2 linked regions of the Thiorhodovibrio winogradskyi genome follow. The protein of the gene in region 1 interacts with the protein of each later gene in a pairwise test. Links are inferred from orthologs where the notes say so. Each region holds a gene or a part of one and is shown in the gene's direction. Other genes may lie near its edges.

Evidence for each region.
Region 2: the proteins of odhB (region 1) and lpdA interact in binary tests that used the Escherichia coli proteins (3 or more experiments, as listed by UniProt). The link is inferred for Thiorhodovibrio winogradskyi from one-to-one orthologs.

The regions. Positions count from the first base shown.
Region 1 is NZ_CP121472.1:3,048,988-3,052,306, forward strand. Bases 138-3,136 are described here. They hold odhB (2-oxoglutarate dehydrogenase complex dihydrolipoyllysine-residue succinyltransferase), read left to right. Parts: upstream 138-954; coding sequence 955-2,319; downstream 2,320-3,136. Other genes in these bases: Thiowin_RS13815 (2-oxoglutarate dehydrogenase E1 component), read left to right, coding at 138-958; Thiowin_RS13825 (hypothetical protein), read left to right, coding at 2,406-3,136. Also shown: more of Thiowin_RS13815, read left to right, coding at 1-137; more of Thiowin_RS13825, read left to right, coding at 3,137-3,319. UniProt on the Escherichia coli protein: E2 component of the 2-oxoglutarate dehydrogenase (OGDH) complex which catalyzes the second step in the conversion of 2-oxoglutarate to succinyl-CoA and CO(2).
Region 2 is NZ_CP121472.1:3,233,960-3,237,236, forward strand. What follows is about bases 303-3,259. They hold lpdA (dihydrolipoyl dehydrogenase), read left to right. Parts: upstream 303-1,023; coding sequence 1,024-2,496; downstream 2,497-3,259. Other genes in these bases: Thiowin_RS14610 (type I restriction endonuclease subunit R), read left to right, coding at 303-412; Thiowin_RS14615 (M48 family metallopeptidase), read left to right, coding at 363-833; Thiowin_RS25340 (hypothetical protein), read left to right, coding at 888-1,061; Thiowin_RS14625 (REP-associated tyrosine transposase), read right to left, coding at 2,546-3,259. Also shown: more of Thiowin_RS14610, read left to right, coding at 1-302; more of Thiowin_RS14625, read right to left, coding at 3,260-3,277. UniProt on the Escherichia coli protein: Lipoamide dehydrogenase is a component of the glycine cleavage system as well as of the alpha-ketoacid dehydrogenase complexes.

The DNA.
Region 1 (3,319 bases):
TTGCCAGGCGAGCGGCGATGACTACACGCCTTTGCAGCATTTGAGCCCTGATCAGGGTGCCTTTGTCGCCATCGACTCCATTCTCTCCGAGGAAGCGGTCCTGGGCTTCGAGTACGGATTCGCGACCGCCGAGCCCGATGCCCTGACACTCTGGGAGGCCCAGTTCGGCGACTTTGCCAATGGCGCCCAAGTGGTCATCGACCAATTCATTTGTTCCGCCGGCACCAAGTGGGGTCTGCACTGCGGCCTGACGATGCTGCTCCCGCACGGACTCGAGGGTCAGGGCGCCGAGCACTCCTCGGCGCGACTGGAACGCTACCTGCAGCTCTGCGCCGAACACAATATCCAGGTGTGCGTGCCAACCACGCCCGCGCAGATTTTTCACCTGCTGCGCCGACAGATGCTGCGCCCCTATCGCCGCCCGCTGATTGTCATGACGCCCAAGAGTTTGCTTCGCCACCGCCTCGCGGTCTCGGCGCTCGAGGAGCTCAGTCAAGGTCGCTTCCAGCCGCTCATCCCGGAATGCGACCCCTTGCCGCGCGACACCATCGAACGGGTGATTTTTTGCAGTGGCAAGCTGTATTTCGACCTGCTCGAGGAACGCCACACCCGGGCGCTTGAAACTGTCGCCATTGTTCGCGTCGAGCAGCTCTACCCCTTTCCCAAGGAGGACTTCGCGGCCACGCTGGCCGATTATGCCCATGTCGATGAATTTATCTGGTGCCAGGAGGAAGCGCAGAACCAAGGCGCCTGGGATCAGATCAAACACCGCTTTCAACCGCTCATCCGCGCCGGCAAAGAAGTCTATTATGTGGGCCGGCCCGCGTCGGCGGCGCCCGCCGTTGGCCATCGGTCAATCCATCTCGAACAGCAGCAGCGGTTGATCGACGAGGCACTCACGGGCCGTGTCAACCCCAGCATGAACCACAACATTGATCGGGTCATTCCACAACCATGACGACAGAGGTCCATGTCCCCACGCTTCCGGAGTCGGTCGCTGATGCCACGGTACTCGAGTGGCACAAGGCCGCGGGCGACAGAGTAAGCGCGAACGATATTCTGCTTGAGCTTGAAACCGACAAGGTGGTGCTGGAAGTGCCAGCGCCCTGCGACGGGTTACTGAGTGAAATTCTGGTCCAAGCCGGAGAAACCGTCAGCACCGACAGGCTGCTCGCGCGCATTGAGGAGACAACCACCGACAGGAGCGCGCCGGCGTCGCCCGCAAGCCAGCAGGCCGGAGCCGATGCGCCTGATACCGGAGAATCTGGAGCCGATTCACCGAGTTCCGCGGCACCTGGTGGAGCCCTCCCAGCTTCCCCAAGCGCGAACCAGCCTCCTGCTGGCGCCGCCGCCCCATCAACCGCCCCGGCAGCCCCAGCGCGGGAAGCGCTCATGGCGCCGGCCGCGCGGCGCCTAATCACCGAGCTCGGGCTCGATGCTGCTGAAATTCCAGGCAGCGGTCGCGACGGGCGTATTCATAAAGCCGACGTTCTGGCCTGGCTGGACCGCCGTGAGGCAGCCGAACCTGAAACAGACGCTGACCGCGCGGCCTTCAGCACCGAGTTAGCCGGACAGGATACAAGCAGCCACCAGGCGCGGCAGACTGCCTCGTCCGAGCAGCGACCGCAACAGCGCGTCCCAATGACCCGGCTGCGCGCGCGCATCGCCGAGCGGCTGCTCGAGGCACAGCGGCAAACAGCGACGCTGACCACCTTCAATCAGGTCGACATGAGCGCCGTGATGGCCCTGCGCCAGCGCTATCGCACTGACTTCGAGCAGCGCCACGAGGTGCGTCTGGGGATCATGGGTTTTTTCGTCAAGGCAGCGGTCGCGGCACTGCAGCAGTTTCCGATCATCAATGCCACCATCGACGGCGATGACATCCTCTACCATGGCTTCTACGACATTGGCATCGCCGTCAGCACCGAGCGCGGGCTGGTCGTACCCATCCTGCGCGACTGTGATCGCCTGAGTCTAGCCGGCATTGAAACTGGCATTGCCAGCTTTGGCGCCAAGGCCCGTGATGGCAGCCTAAGCTTCGAGGAACTCACCGGCGGAACCTTCTCCATCACCAACGGCGGGGTCTTTGGCTCCCTGTTGTCAACGCCCATCATCAACCCACCGCAGAGCGCCATCCTCGGGATGCACAAGATCGAGGAGCGCCCGGTCGCCATCAAGGGCCACGTCGAGATTCGCCCAATGATGTATCTCGCGCTATCCTACGATCATCGGCTGATTGATGGACGCGATGCGGTTCGCTTTTTGGTCGCCATCAAAAACGCCATCGAAGATCCGGCCCGGCTATTGCTGAATCTTTAGCTGACCGACGCCCAGCGCCGACATTCTCCCACGCCCAGGGTAACCCTTGCCCGCGAGCGGACTTCTGCAGAGGACCCAAGACGCCAATGAAGGTCATGATCCGAGTCGACCGCGTTGCCGCCATTCTTGCCGGCTGCGACTGCTATGGCGATCTCATTGCCGAGGTTGACCCGCGCGAGTTAAACCTCGACGAACGCAATGCCCTCGCGCTCGCCCCCGAACAACATGGCGTGACCGACCTCACGGCGCCTTTTCCCAGCCCCGGCACCTACCCGGCTCCGCCGGAGACCGCCACGCCAGATATCCGCGCCTGGCTGCGCTGGCGCATCAAGTGCGCCTATCTTCACGAGCAGGCTCGGGTCCAGCAGCAAGCCGAGTGGAAGGCGCAAGCTGACGCCTACATCGCTTACTGGATGCAACAACCCCCCGAGCGTTTTATCCGCAAGGACTGGCCAGCGATCTACTACAGTGCCGCCCTGCCGACTGGAGAGGCAAACAGTCCGACCCTGCCAGAACGAGACGCCACGGATGCGCTCGAGCGCATTGAGGCCGCACTGGCCGAGAAGCTCGACCAGGCACGCGAGCTTGCCGAGCAACGCAACCGCGATATGGAAAAACACAAGGCCCAGTCCGCCGCACGCCGGCAGGCATCCCAGCAGCGCCGCGCCAGGCAGCTTTCCGCTTGGGTCGAGAACCACATGGACGACAACGCCAAGGCCAGATTCAAACTCAATCTGCTCCCGGAAGATGAAATTCTCGACGCCATTCGCGCCGCCGCTTATCAACCGCTAGACAGCTTCGAGCGGTACCGGAAGATCCGCTTCGACGACATTACCCATGGCGATCAGTGCATCGACGGCCAGAGTCTTGACTGCGACACCGATGAGTCCAAGCATCTGAGCGCCGAGCAATTCGAGCGTTTCCGCGCGATCGAGGCGGCCGCGCCCGAGGGCGCCAAGCTCAAGGCCCTGATTCACAGCTGCGCCTGCGAAACCTGCAA
Region 2 (3,277 bases), 190 kb from region 1 along the record:
CGAACCGAGCACGACCAAACAGCGCATCGCGCGCTTCAAGAAGCCGCTGGCACAGGATCCGCTGGCGATTCTGGTGGTCAAGAGCAAACTGCTCACCGGCTTCGATGCCAAGGTCGAGCAGGCCATGTATCTCGACCGCGCCATGTCCGGCACCGAATTGTTGCAAGCCATCGCCCGTACCAACCGCACGGCGGGCGAGGCCAAGCGCTTCGGCATCGTGGTGGATTACTATGGCGTTGGGAAGAACCTGACCGACGCCCTGGCGCTCTACGACGCGGAGGATCGCGAGGATCTGCACGCCGGCATCGGCCGGCCCCCAAGTCTTTCGCCGTCCCAAGCTGGTCGATGGGGAAGGATTTTATCTGCTCGGGCATCACTATCGGCTCAAGCGCATCGATCCGCCATCGCGTGATCAGCCGGAAGAACCGAGCGAACTCGTCCGGATCGAGGGTGATCGGCTGCTGCTGTCTTCCTCGTCAGCCACAACAGCCGAGCAGCACATCACGGCATTTTATCTGCGCGAGGCCACCCGCTACTTGAACCAGGTCCTGCCCAATTGGCAGGCTCGATTTGGCTATCGCGAGGAGATCCGCATTCGCGTCCGCGACCTGGGTTACCGCTGGGGCTCTTGCGGTAAGCATGGTATGTTGAACTTCCACTGGCGTGTGATTCAACTGCCGCCATCCGCCATCGACTACATTGTGGTGCATGAGCTGGCGCATCTGCTCGTGACCGATCATTCACCCGCCTTCTGGCGCGAGGTGGAGACCGTGCTGCCCGATTACCGGACGCGGCGAAATTGGCTGCGCGAGCATGGTTTCAAGAACGCATGACCGTGCAAGTCGTCGGCGTGTTTTCCCGCAAAACCCTCACTCTTGTTCGATGACATGCTCAGTCGCCAGCACTACAATGCCCGCTTTGCTTCAGCACTGTCCGATTGGCCGACAATCCGCGCGGCGCTTCCCGAGGCATGGTTTCAACAATCCGAGACAAAACAAACCCATCAGCCAACCAGTAGATACTATGACCGACACCGACACCGACACCGCCCCAACCCTTGACTCCGCAAAAGAACTCAGCGCCCAGGTCGCCGTCCTCGGTGGCGGTCCTGGCGGTTACACCGCGGCCTTCCGCGCCGCCGATCTTGGCCTGCGCGTGGTGCTCATCGAGCGCTATCCGACGCTTGGCGGCGTGTGCCTGAATGTCGGCTGCATCCCCTCGAAAGCGTTGCTGCACACCGCGATCATTATCGAGGAGACCAAACACTTAAGCGCCATGGGCGTGACCTTCACGCCACCAGAGATTGATCTCGACAAGATGCGCGCCGGCAAGAACAAAGTGGTTAAAAAGCTCACCACCGGCCTGGCCGGCATGGCCAAGCAGCGCGGCGTGCAGGTGATCCAGGGCACGGGCCGGTTCGAGGCGCCCAACCGTATCGGCGTTGACAGCCGTGAGGGGCATCTGGCGGTGCATTTTGATCACGCCATCATTGCCTGCGGCTCGCGCCCCATACGCATTCCCGGCTTTCCGCATGAAGACCCTCGGGTGATGGACTCGACCGACGCGCTGGAGCTGCCCGACATCCCCGAGCGTCTGCTGATTGTTGGCGGTGGCATCATCGGACTGGAGATGGCGAGTGTTTACAGCGCGCTCGGCAGCGCCATCGATGTGGTGGAGATGAAGCCGCAACTCATGCCGGGCACCGACCTCGACCTGGTGCGGGCGCTCGAAAAGGTCATTAAAAAGCGCTACAAGCGGATTTTGCTCGACACAAAAGTGTCCGAGATGAGCGCGAAAAGCTCAGGCATCCAGGTGCGTTTCGAGGGCAAGGACAACAGCCGCCCTGTTCAAGAAGCCGAGTATGACCGCGTCCTGGTCGCCATTGGCCGCCTGCCCAATGGCGCACAGATCGACGCCGAGCAGGCCGGAGTCAAGGTCGATCAGCATGGCTTCATTAAAGTCGATGCTCACATGCGCACCAATGTGCCCAACATCTTCGCCATCGGCGATGTGGTCGGCGGCCCCATGCTCGCCCACAAAGCCACCCACGAGGCCAAGGTCGCCGCCGAGGTCATCGCCGGCGAGCCGGCGCTGTTCGATCCGCTGACCATCCCCTCGGTCGCCTACACCGACCCCGAGGTCGCTTGGATGGGCCTGACCGAAACCGAGGCCAAGGAAAAGAACATCCCCTACGAGAAAGGCGTCTTCCCCTGGGCGGCGAGCGGGCGCGCGCTCGGCATCCACCGCGACGAGGGACTGACCAAGCTGCTGTTCGACCCCGAAACCAAGCGCATCCTGGGCGCGGGCATTGTCGGCCCCAACGCCGGAGAATTGATTGGCGAGACCGTCCTGGCGCTGGAAATGGGTTCGGACATGGAAGATATCGGACTCAGCATTCACCCACATCCAACGCTGAACGAAACCATCGGCCTGGCCGCCGAGATGGCGCATGGCTCCATTACCGATCTGCTGCCGCCCAAGCGTCGCTCGACTTGACGTCGCTCGACTTGACCATGCGCCAACACTGGAAGCATCGGGGCCTTGATCATAACTCGGGCCACTTGCCCGTTGAGCCGAGCTTTGTGGGAGCGGCTTTAGCCGCGATCACCCTGTCGCGGCTAAAGCCGCTCCCACGAATCAGTGGCCGGGCCAACTTGATGTCCTGGACGATGGCGTCCGACAGTTCGACGGCAAAGGGGGAATGCCAGAGGGCAGCCGTTACGCGAAAATCAACGCTGCCCGGGACGTTCCAGCGTCCCGTCCACCACGAATCGATGTCAATCAGTCCCGGCTGTCCGTGATAGCATCGCGCGCTGGAATAACGCCAATGCTCGGGTTGGTCAACATAGCCGCGCTTGACCGGATTGTAATGGATATAGTCCAGCTTTTGGCGCATCACCGACTCGCTGATCACCATTTCGGCGTGTGACCCCTCCTGCCAGAATTGGTATTCCCGGTCGCGTTTGTGCGCTCGCTTGGCGAGGCGCAGTCGGGCGAGAAGAGGTGCGGCTCGACGAGCCTCCAATAACTCGATTAGCCGGGCAGCCGTAAACGACTTGAAGTTGCTGACGCATTTATCGAGGCGCGGCGCTTGAGCCACGAAATGCAAATGGTTTTCAAGGACCACATAGCCGTACAGGCGCAAGCCATCATGGGCGCGCTGATGCGACCAACTGTCGAGCAGAATTTGAACTGCATCGGGGCGGGTGAACACCGGAAGCCATTCCACGACGGTGCAGGTCAGAAAATGGGGCTTGTCGGGTTCCAGGATCACATA